One region of the Pseudomonas sp. L5B5 genome, then DNA from elsewhere that is predicted to be linked to it. Evidence: predicted binding sites of a transcription regulator. Region 1 holds the regulator's gene; each other region holds the start of a gene.

Region 1 (4,941 bases):
GGGTCTTCATTACCGCGGTCTGCAGGTCGGCGGTGACCACGTCGAGGTTCGACACCGCCTTGGACATGGCTTCATCGCCGCTGTTGAGACCCAGGCGCACCAGGCGGTTACGCACCAGCACCAGCTCGCCCACCATGTTCATGATTTCGTCCAGGCGCGCGGTATCCACCCGTACCGTGGTTTCCGCTTCGCTGGCCGGCTTTTCGGCCGGGGCGGCAGCTGGAGCACGGGCCGGGGCAGGCGCGGCAGCCGGCTTGGGTGCCTCGGCCTTGGCTTCTGGCTTGGCCGCAACAGGCTTGGCCACTGCGGCGCTGGCGGGAGCTGGGGCGACAGCAGGAGCCGCCACCGCCGCCGCTGGCTTGGCAGCGCCCGGGGACTCGGAGAACTTGCCCTTGCCGTGCAACTCATCGAGCAGGGACTCGAACTCATGATCGGTGATCAGGTCGCCGCCAGCGGCTAATGCTCCGGCGGCAGCACCAGAGGAGGCAGTGGCGGTGGCCACTGCCGGCTCCAGTGCGTCAACGGCAAAGTTGCCCTTGCCGTGCAACTGGTCCAGCAGGGCTTCGAATTCGTCATCGGTAATTTCATCGCTGCCAGCGGCAGCACCGCTGGCGGCGCTGGCCGCTGCAGGTGCAACGGCGTCAGGCGCGAACTGCCCCTTGCCATGCAACTGGTCCAGCAGGGACTCGAACTCGGCATCGGTGATGTCATCACTGGCCGGTTCGCCCTCACCCGCCACAGCAGCGGCAGGCGCAGCTTCGGCACCGGCCTTGGCAGCGTTCAGCGAGTCGAGCAGCAATTCGAACTCGTTGTCAGTGATATCGCCCGATGCGGCCTCGGCCTCGGGTTGCACCGCAACTTCCACCACCTCTTCCACCACGGGGGCGGGAGCCGGTTCGGCGCCGGCCGGCTCGGCCAGGCGTGCCAGGGCGGACAACAGTTCAGGTGTCGCAGGAGTGATCTCGGTGCGCTCACGGACCTGGCCGAACATGCTGTTCACCGTGTCCAATGCCTCGAGCACCACGTCCATCAGTTCCGAATCGACTCGCCTTTCACCCTTGCGCAGGATGTCGAAGACGTTCTCGGCGATGTGGCAGCACTCCACCAGCTCGTTGAGCTGGAGGAAGCCGGCGCCCCCTTTAACAGTGTGAAAACCGCGAAAAATTGCGTTGAGCAGATCCGCATCATCCGGCCGGCTTTCCAGCTCGACCAGTTGTTCGGACAGTTGCTCTAGAATCTCGCCGGCCTCAACCAGGAAATCCTGAAGGATCTCTTCATCGGCGCCGAAGCTCATTAATGGGTGCTCCTAGAATCCAAGGCTGGAAAGCAAATCGTCAACATCGTCCTGACCGGACATGACGTCTTCCCGTTTATCGGCATGAATCTGCGGACCTTCACCCTTGGCGAGATGTTTTTGCGGATCTTTTTCCGCCAGGATCGATTCGCGGTCATGTTCGATACCGGCAAAACGATCGACCTGGCTGGCCATCAAGACGAGCTTGAGCAGATTGCTTTCGACTTCCGTGACCAACTGGGTCACACGCTTGATCACCTGGCCCGTGAGGTCCTGGTAATCCTGCGCCAGCAGAATGTCGTTGAGGTGACCGGAGATGGTGCGGGTTTCCTGCTCGCTGCGAGTCAGAAAACCGTCGACCCGACGCGCCAGCTCGCGAAACTCCTCGGCTCCGACCTCGCGCCGCATGAAGCGCCCCCAGTCCACGCTCAAGGCCTGGGCTTCAGCGCTCAGGCCGTTGACCAGCGGGGTGCTGCTCTCCACCAGGTCCATGGTGCGGTTGGCCGCAGCCTCCGTCAGCCGGACCACATAGGACAGGCGCTCGGTGGCATCCGTGATCTGCGAAACTTCCTCGGCTTGCGGCATGTGCGGGTCAATCTGGAAATTGACGATCGCGCTATGCAGCTCGCGGGTAAGCTTGCCCACTTCCTGGTACAGGCCGCGGTCACGGGTCTGGTTGAGCTCATGGATCAGTTGCACGGCTTCGCCGAACCTGCCCTTCTCCAGACTCTCGACCAGTTCCAGTGCATGTTTTTTCAGGGTCGACTCAAAGTCGCCCAGTGAAGATTCGTTATGCTCCATAGCTCCCCCGTGGCGCAATGGTTACGCATCTCAACCGATGCGTTCGAAGATCTTCTCGATCTTCTCTTTCAGCGCCTGGGCCGTGAATGGTTTGACGACATAGCCGTTAACACCAGCCTGGGCAGCCTCGATGATCTGCTCGCGCTTGGCTTCGGCAGTCACCATCAGTACCGGCAGGTGCTTGAGCTTTTCATCGGCGCGCACATGGCGCAGCAGATCGATGCCGGTCATGCCTGGCATGTTCCAGTCCGTTACCAGAAAGTCGATGCTCCCGCTGTTGAGTACCGGGATGGCGGTAGTGCCATCGTCGGCCTCGACCGTGTTGGTGAAACCCAGATCACGCAACAGGTTTTTTATGATCCGCCGCATCGTTGAGAAGTCATCAACGATGAGGATTTTCATGTTCTTGTCCAATTCGACCTCCAAGCAGTCTTAAACGCGTCCAGTATCTGGGCGCGCCGTTCAATCAATCCGGCATAACACACAACGACTGCATGGAGCACATACTGCAAGACCGGCAAGGCGCCAGGCCTGACCGGTCTTGGGCGCAGTGTCCCCACACTGCCTATCAGCGCGCTCGCCACTCCCCCAAACGCCCCCGCAAGCGGGCTGCGCACTGGCTGTGTAACTGGCTGACCCGCGATTCGCTGACCCCCAGGACCTCACCGATTTCCTTGAGGTTCAGCTCTTCGTCGTAGTACAGCGCCAACACCAGTCGCTCGCGCTCCGGCAAATTGGCAATCGCATCCGCCAACGCGGCCTGGAAGCGTTCATCCTCCAGGTCCCGTGACGGCTCGAGATGAGCACTGGCGCCATCCTCGTGCAGCCCTTCATGTTCGCCGTCCTGCAACAGGTCGTCGAAACTGAACAGCCGGCTGCCCAGGGTGTCGTTCAAAATCCCGTAATAATCGTCGAGACTCAATTGAAGTTCGGCCGCAACCTCGTGATCTTTAGCGTCACGACCGGTTTTAGCTTCAATTGCGCGAATGGCATCACTGACCATGCGTGTATTACGGTGCACTGAACGCGGTGCCCAGTCGCCTTTGCGAACCTCGTCGAGCATCGCCCCGCGGATACGGATACCCGCATAGGTTTCGAAACTCGCGCCCTTGCTCGCATCGTATTTGGTCGACACTTCGAGCAATCCGATCATCCCGGCCTGAATCAGGTCTTCTACCTGAACGCTGGCCGGCAACCGCGCCAGCAGGTGATAGGCAATACGCTTGACCAGGGGCGCATAGCGCTCGATCAGTTCGTACTGGCTGTCACGCGCCGACTTCTTGTAGAGGTTGTAGCCACTGGCAGTCATAGCACCGGTCCCGCTGTTTGATGCACTAGCCGCTCGACAAAGAACTCCAGGTGCCCGCGTGGGTTCGCAGGCAGTGGCCAGGTATCGACTTTCTGCGCGATGGCCTTGAATGCCAATGCACATTTCGAACGAGGAAAGGCCTCATAGACCGCACGCTGCTTTTGCACGGCCTTGCGCACGCTTTCGTCGTAGGGAACTGCGCCGACGTATTGTAAGGCCACGTCCAGGAAGCGATCCGTGACCTTGGTCAACTTTGCAAACAGGTTGCGCCCTTCCTGGGGGCTCTGGGCCATGTTGGCCAGGACCCGGAAGCGGTTCATGCCGTAGTCGCGGTTGAGCAGCTTGATCAGCGCGTAGGCGTCGGTGATCGAGGTCGGTTCGTCGCAGACCACCAGCAGCACTTCCTGGGCCGCGCGCACGAAACTGACGACCGAATCACCAATGCCCGCAGCCGTGTCGATCACCAGTACATCGAGGTTGTCGCCAATGTCGCTGAAGGCCTGGATCAGGCCGGCATGCTGGGCGGGACTCAGGTGCACCATGCTCTGGGTGCCCGAGGCAGCCGGCACGATGCGAATGCCACCAGGCCCCTGCAGCAGCACATCGCGCAGCTCGCAGCGGCCCTCGATGACATCGGCCAGGGTACGTTTGGGGGTCAGGCCCAGCAGGACATCGACATTGGCCAATCCCAGGTCGGCGTCCAGCAGCAAGACTCGCCGGCCGAGCTCAGCCAGAGCCAGGGACAAGTTCACTGACACATTAGTCTTGCCGACGCCACCTTTGCCGCCGGTCACCGCAATCACCTGTACGGGATGCATGCTGCCCATGTTCTTTCTTTACCTTGTCTTACTTAGACGGGGCCACATAACTGGCTGCGTGTTCACCATTGGAACAATGCCTGGCAGACCATCGATGTAGATACACTGCAATCTATCCATGAGTACCTCAACCGACCCGCTTGGCCGGGTTGTGGTACAGGTCAGCGAACATATCGGCCATGGCCTCTTCGCTGGGTTCTTCCTGCATCTGCACGCTCACGGCGCGACTCACCAGCTGATGCCGGCGAGGCAGGTGCAGGTCGTCAGGAATCCGCGGCCCATCGGTCAGATAGGCAACCGGCAGTTCGTGACCGATGGCAAGGCTCAACACCTCGCCGAGGCTGGCTGTTTCATCCAGTTTAGTCAGGATGCACCCAGCCAGACCACAGCGCTTGTAGCTGTGGTAGGCAGCGGTGAGCACCTGCTTCTGGCTGGTGGTGGCCAGCACCAGGTAATTCTTCGCCCGGATCCCGCGGCCGGCCAGGCTTTCGAGCTGCATGCGCAGCGCCGGGTCACTGGCTTGCAGGCCGGCGGTATCGATCAGCACCACGCGCTTGCGCAGCAGCGGGTCCAGGGCCTGGGCCAGGGACTGGCCGGGATCGACATGGGTCACCGAGACATTGAGGATGCGCCCCAGGGTCTTGAGCTGCTCCTGAGCGCCGATACGGTAGCTGTCCATGCTCACCAGCGCGATGTTCTGAGCGCCGTACTTGAGCACG
Region 2 (4,941 bases), 1.2 Mb from region 1:
CTGTAACTGTGGCCCTTGGCCTGGAGCACCCGGCCATGTTCGATCGGGCCAAGCTGGCTGACGGCGCCGTCGGCGGGGCTGAGCACTGCACCCGGAGTCGGGTCCAGGGGGCGTGCACCGTCTTTCAGGGCGCGGGTGAAGAAGGCGTTGAAGTGCTCGTAGGCCGTCACGTCCTCTACCTGGGCCTCGGACATGTCCACCTGGTACTGCTTGGCGAACCAGCTGGTGAAGGCATTCTTGAACCAGCGCACGCGGCACTCGGCGATGCAGCCGGCCAGGCGCGACAGCAGGTGGTGGGGCAGCAGGTACTGGCTGATGATGAACAAACGCTTTTTCATTGGGTGTCCTTAAGAACCTTAAATCTCTACGGGCGTGTCGGGATGATTGCCCCATTCGCCCCAGGAGCCGGCGTAGCCCTTGACCCGTGGGTAGCCCAGCGCCTTGGCCACCAGATAGGTGAAGCCGGAGCGATGGTGGGTCTGGCAGTGGGTGATCACTTCTTTGTCTTTGCTGATGCCCAGGTCCGCGAGGATCTGCGGCATGTCGCGGCGGATGCGCAGGTGGCGAGCCTGATCCATGCCGGCGGTCCATTCGAAATTCACTGCGCCGGGGATGTGCCCGCCCTTGGCCGCCAGGACCTTCTCGCCGGAGTATTCCAGCGGGCCGCGAGCATCCCAGATCGCCAGGTCTGCAGCGCCGAGGCGGCTTTGCAGGTACTCGCGGGTGGCGGTGGGCTCGTCATGCAGGGTCAGCGCCACGGGGCCGCCGGCCGAGGCCGGGACTTCGGTCGACACGGGCAGGCCTTCCGCCAGCCAGGCCGGCAATCCGCCGTCGAGGTAGTGGTAGCGGTGGTGGCCGATCACGTCCAGCAGCCAGATGAAGCGTCCGGCCCAGCCGCCGCCTTCGTCGTCGTAGACCACATAGACGGCTTCGGGGTTGTGTCCGAGTTCGCCGAACAGCGTTTCGAGCGCGGCCTTGGGGGGTAGCAATCCAGGGGCCGGGGCTTGGCCGAGCTGGGTGCGCTTGGGATCGATGAAGCGCGCCCCGGGGATATGCCCGGTGCTGTAGCGGGCGGCACTGGTCAGGTCGACCAGGATCAGTTCGCGGGCGTCGAGGCGGGCGAGCAGGTCGCCAGGTTCGATGACCAGCGGCAAGCCGGAAAATTCAGACATGTCAGGTCCCCAGGGCGCAAAGGGAGGAATTGTAGCGCAAGCGTCATTGGCTGCGGTTGGTAAAGCTGTGCAAGGCTTTTTCGATGCACTGGGCGGTCTTGCCGAAGGCCTGGACGCTGGTTTCGGCGAAGGGCACGCCGCCCTGGTCGGCGATGGCCAGCATCAATACCCGGCCATTGCAGGACAGCGAGCGGATCAGCAGGTGCTCGCCCCGGAACAGCTGCCGCAGGGCGCCTGGCAAGTGTGCGGCGAACTGCCGATAGTTGTCCGGTGTCAGGCGGATCTGCGCGGACTTCTCCAGCAGGCGCAGCAGCAGTGGACTCTGCTTGGCCTGCAGGCTCAGGCCGGCGGTTTCACTGGGCAGGCCATGCAGCTGTTGCACCCGCAGTTGGCTGAGGTTGCGGTCTGCCATCAGCAGCATGATCCGCTGCATGCCGCAGGCAGCCAGGGCATCCCGGGCAAACCCGGTGAGGTGCACGGCATTGGTGAAAGGGCTGGGGTCCTGCAGCAGTTCGCTGCACAGCGTGCGCCACTTGGCCAGTTCCAGGGCTGTTGGCGCGGGTGCCGGCAGTTCGCCGTTGTGCAGGCGTCGAACATTCCAGGGCCAGAGCAGGGCCTGGGCCGGGTGCCAGAGGTCGGGCTGGCTGTCGTTGCGGGCGCTGTTGGCGGCCTGTTGGTGCAGTTGCTGCTGGACTTCGGCGACTGGCATCTGCAGGTACAGGGCGGTGAGGTTCTGCCAGCGCCGCCCGTGGGGGTTGTTCCAGGAGTATTGCGCTGCGAGGGCCATGCCATTGGCCAGCAGGACGCAGTTGGCCGGCTGGTTCAGCCAGCGCCGCAACTCCGGATCGTCATCCAGGCGCTGCTGCTGGCGCAGCGGATTGTCGTTGTCGCGCGCGATCAGCATGACCTTGGCCAGCTGGCGTTGTTCGCGGGTCAGCAGCCGGTAGCCCTGCTGCACCCAGATCGGCAGGTGCCACGCTTGCACCAGTGCCTGGCACAGTTCCATCAGTCGCACGCCGAATAGCTGCTGCTCGACCTTGCGTGCGGGCTCGTGCTTGTAGATGACCCGCAACTCCCACTCTTCCACCAGCTTGGGGTAGGTCAGGGCGATGGCCCACAGCGGCGAGAGAAACAGCAGGCTGCCCCAGTGAATGTCCTGCCATAGGCGGGCGAGGCGCCCGGCAAAAAAACCGTTGGCTTGCTGGGTGGCATGCTGGCTGATCAGTTGCAACTGCCGCAGTGCCTGGGGAATCTGCTCATCGGGCAGGGTCGGCAGTTGTTCCAGCAGTTCCTGGGTGCGCTTGAGTCCCAGGCGGTTGACTGCGATCTCCAGGTTTTCTGCCGGTTCGCTCATGCTGCCGTGGGTGTGCCGATTGGCTTCGCGGATCACGCTGAGGGCCAGCGCAGGGCTGTTCTGCATCAGGTCGGCGATTTCCCGCAGCGAACTGCGGTTGTTGGCGATGGCCTTGCAGACCCGGTCATGGCTGTTTTGTGGCACTGGCAGGCGCACGGCGCCAAGAAGCCTGAGCCAGGCCTCCAGAGAGGTCGGCGGAGAGTGCGGAGCGCTGGTTTCATTGGACATGGTCGGGCGCAATCATCGTCTGCTGTGAACACGCCCGGAGCGGGCCAAACTGGCTTTTCGCCTTAACTGGCTATAGTCTGGCGCAGTTTTGCCGATAAGTAGAAGAAGAGTTTTAAGAACTTCCGAATATGACCTTGAACCCGACTCAATAAGTACTCTCTTACCTATGGCTAAAATTATCGGCATCATCGTCGTATTCGCTAGCGTGCTCGGCGGATACGTGCTCTCCCACGGTAAGATTGCAGCGCTGATCCAGCCTTTCGAGGTATTGATCATCGGCGGTGCCGCCTTTGGTGCATTCCTCCAGGCCAACCCTGGCTACATGACGATGCACGTCGTCAAGAAATCCCTGGGGATGTTCAGCTCGCGGTTTACCCATACCTTCTACCTGGAAGTGTTGGGCCTGATCTACGAGATCCTCAACAAGAGTCGCCGCGAAGGCATGATGGCCATCGAGGGCGACATCGAAGACGCAGCGGCCAGCCCGATCTTCGCCAAGTACCCGGCGGTACTCAAGGACGAGCGCATGACCGCCTACATCTGTGATTACCTGCGCATCATGTCCTCCGGCAACATGGCTCCCCACGAGCTGGAAGGCCTGTTCGACATGGAACTGTTCAGCCTCAAGGAAGACCTCGAGCATCCATCCCATGCCGTCAACGGGATTGCCGATGGCATGCCCGGTTTCGGTATCGTCGCGGCGGTCCTGGGGATCGTAGTGACCATGGCCTCCCTGGGCGATGGTGACCAGAAGTCCATCGGCCTGCACGTGGGTGCGGCATTGGTGGGCACCTTCTTCGGTATTCTCGCGGCTTATGGTTTCTTCGGCCCGCTGGCGCACTCCCTGGCGCACGACGCCAAGGAAGAGCTGAATGTCTACGAGGCCATCAAGGCTTCCCTGGTGGCATCTGCCTCCGGCATGCCGCCTTCGCTGGCGGTGGAGTTCGGGCGCAAGGTCCTGTATCCGGCGCACCGTCCTAGCTTCGCCGAGCTGGAACAAGCGGTTCGCGGTCGCTAAGTCATGGAAAACAATCAGCCGATTATCATCAAGCGCGTCAAGCGCTTCGCTGGCGGGCATCACGGGGGCGCCTGGAAAATCGCCTTCGCCGACTTCGCCACGGCGATGATGGCGTTCTTCCTGGTGTTGTGGTTGCTGTCCACCGCGACTCCGGAGCAGAAGATCGCCATCGCCGGTTATTTCAAGGACCCGATCGGCTTTTCCGAAAGTGGTACGCCCTACATCATCGACCTGGGCGGTTCGCCGGAACTGGCGCCGGAAAATACCCTGAACCCCGAGATCCAGTCCCAGCCGCAGCCGGACAAGGTCACGGTTGACTCCGACCAGGTGGAGGGCATGGCCGAACAGGTCGAGCGCGAGCGTCTCGAGCTGCTGCTGCAGGAGTTGCAGAACAAGGTCGAGGAAAATCCCCAGCTGCAGAAGTTCAAGGACCAGATCCTCTTCGAGATCACCCCGGACGGCTTGCGGATCCAGATCATGGACGCCGAGAACCGGCCGATGTTCGACTCCGGCAGCGCTCGTCTGAAACCGTATTTTGAAGACATCCTGCTGGCCATGGCCGACACCATCAAGGCGGTGCCGAACAAGATCAGCATCAGCGGCCATACCGATGCCACGCCTTATGCGGGGACCGGCGAGTTCGGCAACTGGGAGCTGTCGGCCAACCGTGCCAATGCTGCGCGTCGGGCACTGGTGGCCGGTGGTTATCCTGATCCGCAAGTGGCACGGGTGGTGGGTTTCGCCTCTTCGGCCCTGTTCGATCGCAAAGACCCGTTCAACCCGGTCAACCGGCGTATCGACATCGTTGTCCTGACCAAGCGAGCCCAGCGCGCTATCGAAGGTGAGCAGGTGGACCCCAAGGCACCCGTCCCGACCCAGGGCACCGGGGCTCCCGGTGAGGTGCCGGGCGCCGCAGCCGATCCGCACGCCCTGCCACCGGGCAGCGAGCCGCTGCCGGCCCACGAAGTTCGCCAGCGCCTGAATATCTTCGAGGACGGTGTGTTGAAGATGGATGAGCAGGGCGCGCCGGGCCAGACTCCTGCACCTGCACCTGCACCTGCACCTGCACCTGCACCTGCACCTGCCGCGCCCTCCGCGGCGCCGGGAACCGCCAGGTGAAAACGACAAGGCCGCGATGATCGCGGCCTTGTCGTTTCTGCGTGGGCTGA
Region 3 (4,941 bases), 1.7 Mb from region 1:
TTGAGAAGCTTGCTGGAGGTATCAGAAGTGCGAATGCTGACATGAGTAACGACAATGGGAGTGAAAAACTCCCACGCCGAAAGACCAAGGTTTCCTGCGCAACGTTAATCGACGCAGGGTTAGTCGGTCCCTAAGGCGAGGCTGAAAAGCGTAGTCGATGGAAAACAGGTTAATATTCCTGTACTTCTAGTTATTGCGATGGAGGGACGGAGAAGGCTAGGCCAGCTTGGCGTTGGTTGTCCAAGTTTAAGGTGGTAGGCTGAGATCTTAGGTAAATCCGGGATCTTAAGGCCGAGAGCTGATGACGAGTTGCCTTTAGGCGACGAAGTGGTTGATGCCATGCTTCCAAGAAAAGCTTCTAAGCTTCAGATAACTAGGAACCGTACCCCAAACCGACACAGGTGGTTGGGTAGAGAATACCAAGGCGCTTGAGAGAACTCGGGTGAAGGAACTAGGCAAAATGGCACCGTAACTTCGGGAGAAGGTGCGCCGGTGAGGGTGAAGGACTTGCTCCGTAAGCCCATGCCGGTCGAAGATACCAGGCCGCTGCGACTGTTTATTAAAAACACAGCACTCTGCAAACACGAAAGTGGACGTATAGGGTGTGACGCCTGCCCGGTGCCGGAAGGTTAATTGATGGGGTTAGCGCAAGCGAAGCTCTTGATCGAAGCCCCGGTAAACGGCGGCCGTAACTATAACGGTCCTAAGGTAGCGAAATTCCTTGTCGGGTAAGTTCCGACCTGCACGAATGGCGTAACGATGGCGGCGCTGTCTCCACCCGAGACTCAGTGAAATTGAAATCGCTGTGAAGATGCAGTGTATCCGCGGCTAGACGGAAAGACCCCGTGAACCTTTACTATAGCTTTGCACTGGACTTTGAGCTTGCTTGTGTAGGATAGGTGGGAGGCTTTGAAGTGGGGACGCCAGTTCTCATGGAGCCATCCTTGAAATACCACCCTGGCAATCTTGAGGTTCTAACTCAGGTCCGTTATCCGGATCGAGGACAGTGTATGGTGGGTAGTTTGACTGGGGCGGTCTCCTCCTAAAGAGTAACGGAGGAGTACGAAGGTGCGCTCAGACCGGTCGGAAATCGGTCGTAGAGTATAAAGGCAAAAGCGCGCTTGACTGCGAGACAAACACGTCGAGCAGGTACGAAAGTAGGTCTTAGTGATCCGGTGGTTCTGTATGGAAGGGCCATCGCTCAACGGATAAAAGGTACTCCGGGGATAACAGGCTGATACCGCCCAAGAGTTCATATCGACGGCGGTGTTTGGCACCTCGATGTCGGCTCATCACATCCTGGGGCTGAAGCCGGTCCCAAGGGTATGGCTGTTCGCCATTTAAAGTGGTACGCGAGCTGGGTTTAGAACGTCGTGAGACAGTTCGGTCCCTATCTGCCGTGGACGTTTGAGATTTGAGAGGGGCTGCTCCTAGTACGAGAGGACCGGAGTGGACGAACCTCTGGTGTTCCGGTTGTCACGCCAGTGGCATTGCCGGGTAGCTATGTTCGGAAAAGATAACCGCTGAAAGCATCTAAGCGGGAAACTTGCCTCAAGATGAGATCTCACTGGGATCTTGAATCCCCTAAAGGGCCGTCGAAGACTACGACGTTGATAGGTTGGGTGTGTAAGCGCTGTGAGGCGTTGAGCTAACCAATACTAATTGCCCGTGAGGCTTGACCATATAACACCCAAGCAATTTGCGAACTCGAAAGAGGCCAGATTGCGGTGTGTGAAGATGACAGACCGAAAGTTTGAAGCACAAACCAAACCTATTACATACCCATTTGCTGGCTCGTTGCATAAGCAACGGATCGGCTCCAGAATTTCTTGACGACCATAGAGCGTTGGAACCACCTGATCCCATCCCGAACTCAGTAGTGAAACGATGCATCGCCGATGGTAGTGTGGGGTTTCCCCATGTGAGAGTAGGTCATCGTCAAGATTAAATTCCGAAACCCCAATTGCGAAAGCAGTTGGGGTTTTGTCTATAGGTAGAAGTTACTGATTTCGCTGACACGTTCGACCTCGAATCCAACGGATCGGCTGCAGAATTTCTTGACGACCATAGAGCATTGGAACCACCTGATCCCATCCCGAACTCAGCAGTGAAACGATGCATCGCCGATGGTAGTGTGGGGTTTCCCCATGTGAGAGTAGGTCATCGTCAAGATTGAATTCCGAAACCCCAATTGCGAAAGCAGTTGGGGTTTTGTTTTTCTAGGGCAAAAAACTGGGCAAGCTACCGCCCCTAAATGCTCCCTTTCCCTGCGTGTTCCTTGCAGCCTTAAATACCGAGCCTGGCCATGGGTGTGCCCATCATCCAGGCCCATGCTTCAACTCCTTGGCCCTGCCATGCCATGTTCATCAATATCCCCCGGGCTCGGCTTGCCGCCCTTCGAGCCTGTTCTGTAGAGGCAACCTCAAGGGAAACTTATCCACAGTCCTTGGCCTCGATGCTATTCCTCCAGCCGGTTGCCATGGCCTTTATCTCCTGTGGACAAATACCTCAACCCAAGAGACGCGGCCGCTCTAGCGTGCCGTTCGGCGGGATTCTGAGAAATCACGCGAGTAATTCAGATAAATCCCTAAGGGTTCGGAGATTTTGGCCGACAGAGTAATGAGACGTGCGTGCACCAAAGTAGAGCGATCAGAGAATGTCGCCTGCGTTGTTTAATGGAATGTTGCATTCCGTACGCATCCCCACTTTCGGCATAAGAAGTCCCATGAAATGAATCTCAAGTTCAGCCATAAAATCCTTTTGGCCGCCTCTGGCGTGGTGGTTCTGGCTTTTGCGTTGTTCACTCTGTACAACGACTACCTGCAGCGGAACACCATCCGACAGAATCTCGAATCCTCCATTCAGCAAGCCGGTGAGCTGACCTCCAGCAGCGTGCAGAACTGGATGAGCGGCCGGATTCTGGTGCTCGAGAACCTGGCGCAGAACGTCGCCCACCAGGGCCACAATGCGGACTTCCCAGGCCTGGTCGATCAGCCAGCCTTCACCTCGAACTTCCAGTTCACCTACGTTGGCCAAGCCAATGGCACCTTCACCCAGCGCCCTGACGCGAAGATGCCCGACGACTATGACCCTCGCCAGCGCCCCTGGTACAAGCAGGCTGTCGCTGCCGACAAGACCATGCTGACTCCGCCCTACATGGCCGCAGTCGGTGGCCTGGTGGTGACCATCGCCATGCCGGTGAAGAAGCAGGGTGAACTACTGGGTGTGGTCGGTGGTGACCTGAGCCTGGAAACCCTGGTCAAGATCATCAACTCGGTGGACTTCGGCGGCCTCGGCCACGCCTTTCTGGTCAGCGCCGACGGTCAGGTGATCGTCAGCCCGGACAAGGACCAGGTGATGAAGAACCTCAAGGATATCTACCCTGGCGCCAACGTGCGGATCGAGAGTGGCAACCAGGAAGTGGTCCTGAACAAGCAGGAACGTATCCTTTCCTTTACCCCGGTAACCGGCTTGCCGAATGCTGAGTGGTACATCGGCTTGTCTATCGATAGGGACAAGGCCTACGCGCCATTGAGCCAGTTCCGTACCTCTGCACTGATTGCGATGTTCATCGCTGTAGCCGTGATTGCCGTGCTGCTGACCCTGCTGATCCAGGTCCTGATGCGTCCTCTGGTCACCATGGGCCGGGCGATGCAGGATATCGCCCAGGGCGAGGGCGACCTGACGCGCCGCCTGGTAGTGGTGAGCAAGGACGAGTTCGGCGAGCTGGGTAGCTCCTTCAACCAGTTCGTGGAGCGGATCCACGCCTCGATCTCCGAGGTCTCCTCGGCCACCCGCCAGGTTCACGATTTGTCCCAGCGGGTGATGACGTCGTCCAACGCCTCGATCATCGGCTCCGACGAGCAGAGCGCTCGCACCAACAGCGTAGCGGCGGCCATCAACGAGCTGGGTGCCGCTACCCAGGAAATCGCCCGTAACGCCGCCGATGCCTCGCAGCACGCCAGCGGCGCCAGCGACCAGGCCGACGACGGTCGCCAAGTGGTGGAACAGACTATCCAGGCGATGACCGAGCTGTCGCAGAAGATCAGCCTGTCCTGCACCCAGATCGAGACTCTGAATGCCAGCACCGACAACATCGGGCATATCCTCGATGTGATCAAGGGCATCTCCCAGCAGACCAACCTGCTGGCACTCAACGCTGCCATTGAGGCGGCCCGTGCTGGTGAAGCCGGCCGTGGCTTCGCGGTGGTCGCCGATGAAGTGCGCAACCTGGCGCATCGCACCCAGGAGTCGGCAGAAGAGATCCACAAGATGATCACTTCGCTGCAAATCGGCTCCCGTGAGGCAGTGGCGACCATGAACGCCAGCCAAGTGTCCAGCGAAGAGAGCGTCGAAGTGGCCAACCAGGCCGGTGCCCGTCTGGTCAGCGTGACTCAACGCATCGGCGAGATCGACGGCATGAACCAGTCGGTGGCTGCAGCGACCGAGGAGCAGACTGCGGTGGTGGAGACCCTCAACGTCGACATCAACCAGATCAACCTGCTGAACCAGCAGGGCGTCGCCAACCTCAACGAAACCCTGAAGGATTGCGATGCGCTTTCGCAACAGGCCAGCCGCCTGAAGCAATTGGTCGACAGCTTCAAGATCTGAATCCCGCCCGAGCGACTCCCGGAGCCCGCTCCTGCCTGATGGCAGGGCGGGCTTTTTCATGACCGGCGTTCAGCCTAGGGGTTCGCCCAGCAACCCCAGGTGGGTGTTGATCACCTGTAACAGGCGCTGGCGTTGGGACTTGATGAAGAAATGGTTGCCAAGCACCTCGATCAGTTCGAATTCACGGGTGGTGAACTCCCGCCAGTTGAGCATGTGGCCGGCAGTCGCCAGCGGGTCTTCGCTGCCGTAGAAAGCCGTCAGCGGCACGTTGAGGCAACCGCTGGAGGTGTCGTACCAGGTTTCGAAAAGCTTCAGGCCGGTGCGCAGCAG
Region 4 (4,941 bases), 3.3 Mb from region 1:
TGGCGTCTCGCATAAAAAAACCGGCCTCAGGGCCGGTTTTTTTATGGGACTGTGGAACTCGACATTCAGTCGTCGAAGTCCTGCCAGCCGCCCATTTGTTTCCAGCGGTTGACGATGCCGCAGAACAGGTCGGCGGTCTTCTCGGTGTCGTAGCGGGCCGAATGGGCTTCGCGACCGTCGAAGTCGATGTCCGCGCTCTGACAGGCCTTGGCCAGCACCGTCTGGCCGTAAGCCAGGCCCGCCAGGGTAGCGGTGTCGAAGCTTGAGAACGGATGGAACGGGTTGCGCTTCATGTCCAGTCGTGCCACGGCGGCATTCAGGAAACCCAGGTCGAAGCTGCTGTTGTGACCTACCAGGATCGCGCGCTTGCAGCCATTGGCCTTCAGCGCCTTGCGCACGCCACGGAAAATATCGGTGAGGGCGGTTTCTTCGCTCACGGCCATGCGCAATGGATGGTCGAGCTTGATCCCGGTGAACTCCAGCGCCGCTGCTTCGATGTTCGCGCCTTCAAATGGCTCGACCCGGAAGAAGTAGGTGTGCTCGGGGAACACGAAGCCCTTTTCGTCCATGCCGATGGTGGTGGCGGCGATTTCCAGCAGGGCATCGGTGGCGCAATTGAAGCCGCCGGTCTCGACGTCGACGACGACCGGCAGGTAACCGCGAAAGCGCGCCGCCATCGGGTGGCGAGGACCGCCGCTGTTACCTTCTTGTTCGTCGTCGAAATGGTCGTCACTCACGAGTGATCCTCCAGCAGGCGCCAGCGCAGTTTTTCACCGGCGCGCAGCGGAATGACAGTCAGCTCGCCGAATGGCAGGCTGGCAGGGGCGGTCCATTCTTCACGAACCAGGGTAATGCGATCGGTGTTGGCCGGCAGACCATAGAAGCGCGGGCCATTGAGGCTGGCGAAGGCTTCCAGTTTGTCCAGCGCGTTGCGCTGCTCGAAGGCCTCGGCATACAACTCGATCGCGGCAAAGGCGGTGTAGCAGCCGGCACAGCCGCAGGCGGCTTCCTTGGCATGCTGGGCGTGGGGCGCCGAGTCGGTGCCGAGGAAGAACTTCTCGCTGCCGCTGGTGGCCGCGTCCAGCAGGGCATGCTGGTGGACATTGCGCTTGAGGATCGGCAAGCAATAGAAGTGCGGGCGAATCCCGCCTACCAGCATGTGGTTGCGGTTGTACAGCAGGTGATGCGCAGTGATGGTGGCGGCGACGTTGGCCGGGGCCTCGTTGACGAACTGCACCGCATCGGCAGTGGTGATGTGTTCGAACACCACTTTCAGGGCAGGGAAGCGCTCGACCACCCGCCGCATGTGTTCATCGATGAAGATTTTCTCGCGGTCGAAGACATCGATGTCGCCGTGGGTCACTTCGCCGTGGACCAACAGGGGCAGGCCGACCTCGGCCATGGCTTCGAGCACCGGGAAGATCGTGTCGATGCTGGTCACGCCCGAGTCCGAGTTGGTGGTCGCACCTGCCGGGTACAGCTTGGCGGCATGCACGAAGCCGCTCGCCTTGGCTTCGCGGATCTCGTCCGGCTGGGTGCGGTCGGTGAGGTAGAGCACCATCAGCGGCTCGAAGCGGCTGCCGGTCGGGCGCGCAGCGAGGATACGCTGGCGATAGGCATCGGCCTGTGCGGCGTTGCGCACGGGAGGTACCAGGTTGGGCATGATGATGGCGCGACCAAAGGTACGCGCGACATCCGCGACTGTATTGGGCAACACGGCACCATCGCGAAGATGAATATGCCAGTCGTCGGGACGCAGCAGGGTCAGGCGGTCGGACATGGGAGGTTCCAGGCGGGTAAAACTAGGGGGGAATCCTACCGGAAAAGACTCTTGCAGGCACTCGCTATCAAGTTTTGCTCAGCACGACCGATACCCCGAAGGTATGGCGTATTCACGCCTGTCGATTTTTCTGTTGTACACGTCAGTGGAGCCTCCCGTGCGCCAGCGTTATCTAGCCTTGCTCAGTGTGTTTGCCAGCCTGCCCGCGATGGCTCTCACTTTCCAGACCCGTCTGGAGAGCATTGAGTGGACGGTCGAAGGCGATAAGTTCGAGTGCCGCCTGATCCAGCCGGTTACCGATTTCGGCTCCGGCGAATTCGTACGCCGTGCCGGCGAGCAGGCGATCTTCCGCCTCAAGAGTTTCAACCCGATGCAGGCGGGTGGTTCGGCGACCCTGCTCGCGGCGGCCGCGCCTTGGCAGCCGGGACGTGGCGACATCAACCTCGGCGCCGTCAGGGCCGGCACCGATGGCGTGTTGTTCAACAGCAACCAGATGCAGGCCGGTCGTCTGATCATCGGTCTGCTGGAAGGGCGCAGTCCTGTGGTCCGTCACTATTCCCGTGAGGGCGGTGTTTCCGAAGTGCGCCTGCTGCCGGTGAAATTCAGCAAGGCCTACAGCGATTACCAGGCCTGCATGACCAAGCTGCTGCCGATGAACTATGAGCAGGTCAAGCAGGCCGAGATCGGCTTCCCGGGGAGCGGTATCGAACTCGACGCCCGGGCCAAGGCCAAGTTGCAGGTGATGGTGGACTTCATCAAGGCCGACCCGACGGTCAATCACGTCGAACTCGACGGCCACTCGGACAACAGCGGCAACCGCCTGACCAACCGTGACCTGTCACGCCGCCGGGCGCTGGCGGTCATGGAGTTCTTCAAGGCCAACGGCCTGGCCGAGAGCCAGATCGTCGTGCGCTTTCATGGCGAGCGCTATCCCCTGGCGCCCAACACCAACCCTGCCAACCGGGCGAAGAACCGTCGGGTCAATGTGCATCTGGAGCGGGTAGCACCTACTGAAAAACCGGCCACCACGCCCCAGGCGGCGTCCGGAGCTGGGGCCGCGGCCACCTCATGACCCGGTTTTCATCGTCGCCCGCCTGACATAATTTGTCGCCTGGGCGTCATAAGCTGTCGCGCCTCTGTAAATTATCCGCATTGATCGGTAGACTCGACGGCTTTCCGTACAACCCGTGGAGTGATGGCATGGCGGACGTTAACAAGGTCGTTCTCGCGTATTCGGGCGGCCTGGACACTTCGGTGATCCTCAAGTGGCTGCAGGATACCTACAACTGTGAAGTAGTGACTTTCACTGCTGACCTGGGCCAGGGCGAAGAGGTCGAACCGGCCCGCGCCAAGGCTCAAGCCATGGGTGTCAAAGAGATCTACATCGACGATCTGCGCGAAGAATTCGTGCGTGATTTCGTCTTCCCGATGTTCCGTGCCAACACCGTCTATGAAGGCGAGTACCTGCTGGGTACCTCCATCGCCCGTCCACTGATCGCCAAGCGCCTGATCGAGATCGCCAACGAGACCGGCGCCGACGCCATCTCCCATGGCGCCACCGGCAAGGGCAACGACCAGGTGCGTTTCGAACTGGGCGCCTATGCCCTCAAGCCGGGCGTGAAGGTGATCGCTCCCTGGCGCGAGTGGGACCTGCTGTCCCGCGAGAAGCTGATGGACTATGCCGAAAAGCACGCCATCCCGATCGAGCGCCATGGCAAGAAGAAGTCTCCTTACTCCATGGACGCCAACCTGCTGCACATCTCCTATGAAGGCGGCGTGCTGGAAGACACCTGGACCGAGCACGAAGAAGACATGTGGCGCTGGACCGTCTCCCCGGAGAACGCTCCCAACACGCCAACCTACCTCGAGCTGACCTATCGCAACGGCGACATCGTGGCCATCGATGGTGTGGACATGAGCCCGGCCACCGTGCTGGCGACCCTGAACCGCATTGGCGGCGAGAACGGTATCGGCCGCCTGGATATCGTCGAGAACCGCTATGTGGGCATGAAGTCTCGTGGCTGCTACGAGACCCCTGGTGGCACCATCATGCTGCGCGCGCACCGCGCCATCGAGTCCATCACCCTGGATCGTGAAGTGGCCCACCTCAAGGACGAGCTGATGCCCAAGTACGCCAGCCTGATCTACACCGGTTACTGGTGGAGCCCGGAACGTCTGATGCTGCAACAGATGATCGATGCTTCCCAGGCCAGCGTAAATGGCGTGGTACGCCTGAAGCTGTACAAGGGCAATGTCATCGTTACCGGCCGCAAGTCCGACGACTCGCTGTTCGACGCCAACATCGCCACCTTCGAAGAAGATGGTGGCGCCTACAACCAGGCGGATGCAGCAGGCTTCATCAAGCTCAACGCACTGCGCATGCGCATTGCTGCCAACAAGGGTCGGACCCTGCTCTGATCGCTTGAGCGGCCGTGTCAGGTCGCGACAGGCACACCGCTACCCACTGCGGTGACCCGAGACAAACGCCGCTGGCTCATTGAGTCCCGCGGCGTTTTTTTATGGGGCTCAAAAGACGTCCTGCCTGCAGGCAATCCGAGAGGTCATCGGGGTTGTCGGGGAAGCATTTCTCCGTGGTGGGGCCGGTGCGAGCAGGACTAAGGTTTATCAAGGCTCCTGCCCCTGGCTGCCAGGAGGCTATCGGTAATCGGCCAGGGGGTGGCAAGACCTTCACGCAACATTGCACCCATCAAGTTCCGATTGGGAGGGACTCCAATGAAAACACTCAAATCCTGCCTGCTACCCCTGGTATCGACGTTGGGCCTGGCTGCGCTTTCCAGCCACTCGCTGGCGGCGGTCTATGTCTGCAGCGATGCCGATTGCAGCGGTTGGGCACCGATTACCGAAGAACAGTTCGAGACCAAATCCACCGATGGAGAAGACACCACCATTCGCCAGACCCTCAGCCAATCGGCGAGCGAATCCATCACCAATGGCTACAACAGCGTCGCCAATACCGACCTCTACCTGAAAAGTAACTTGTGGCACATAGGCGGTATCGAGCCGTTCAAGGGCAAGCAGCATGTGACGGCCTACATCTATAAATCCACGGACCCCAATACCCGCCTCAAGACCTGCCATGCCTTCTCATTCAAGAACCCCAAGGGGCGCTACCACGCCACTTGCGATTGAATGCGAAGACT

Evidence for each region. Region 1 encodes FliA, which starts transcription of late flagellar genes. Its sites were predicted from a motif close to CTAAAGTTTNNNNNNNNNNNGCCGNTAA; they were not measured.
Region 2: a site for FliA is predicted at 2,825-2,852, ahead of motA (flagellar motor stator protein MotA). Genes of this name have one in related genera too.
Region 3: a site for FliA is predicted at 2,588-2,615, ahead of LGQ10_RS18485 (methyl-accepting chemotaxis protein). Genes of this name have one in related genera too.
Region 4: a site for FliA is predicted at 1,847-1,874, ahead of LGQ10_RS25925 (flagellar protein MotY). Genes of this name have one in related genera too.

Annotation. Positions count from the first base shown of each region.
Region 1 is NZ_CP084742.1:2,354,863-2,359,803, forward strand. It holds gene LGQ10_RS10640 (chemotaxis protein CheA) at 1-1,294, opposite strand, end outside; gene LGQ10_RS10645 (protein phosphatase CheZ) at 1,307-2,095, opposite strand; gene LGQ10_RS10650 (chemotaxis response regulator CheY) at 2,126-2,497, opposite strand; gene fliA (RNA polymerase sigma factor FliA) at 2,664-3,404, opposite strand; gene fleN (flagellar synthesis regulator FleN) at 3,401-4,231, opposite strand; gene flhF (flagellar biosynthesis protein FlhF) at 4,350-4,941, opposite strand, start outside.
Region 2 is NZ_CP084742.1:3,565,485-3,570,425, reverse strand. It holds gene asd (archaetidylserine decarboxylase) at 1-338, opposite strand, end outside; gene rhdA (thiosulfate sulfurtransferase) at 357-1,172, opposite strand; gene LGQ10_RS16360 (HDOD domain-containing protein) at 1,216-2,754, opposite strand; gene motA (flagellar motor stator protein MotA) at 2,921-3,772, shown strand; gene motB (flagellar motor protein MotB) at 3,776-4,891, shown strand.
Region 3 is NZ_CP084742.1:4,077,998-4,082,938, reverse strand. It holds rRNA gene LGQ10_RS18500 (23S ribosomal RNA) at 1-1,683, shown strand, start outside; rRNA gene rrf (5S ribosomal RNA) at 1,829-1,944, shown strand; rRNA gene rrf (5S ribosomal RNA) at 2,057-2,172, shown strand; gene LGQ10_RS18485 (methyl-accepting chemotaxis protein) at 2,731-4,611, shown strand; gene LGQ10_RS18480 (thioesterase II family protein) at 4,681-4,941, opposite strand, start outside.
Region 4 is NZ_CP084742.1:5,634,536-5,639,476, forward strand. It holds gene rnt (ribonuclease T) at 66-737, opposite strand; gene pyrC (dihydroorotase) at 734-1,780, opposite strand; gene LGQ10_RS25925 (flagellar protein MotY) at 1,938-2,852, shown strand; gene LGQ10_RS25930 (argininosuccinate synthase) at 2,981-4,198, shown strand; gene LGQ10_RS25935 (hypothetical protein) at 4,514-4,930, shown strand.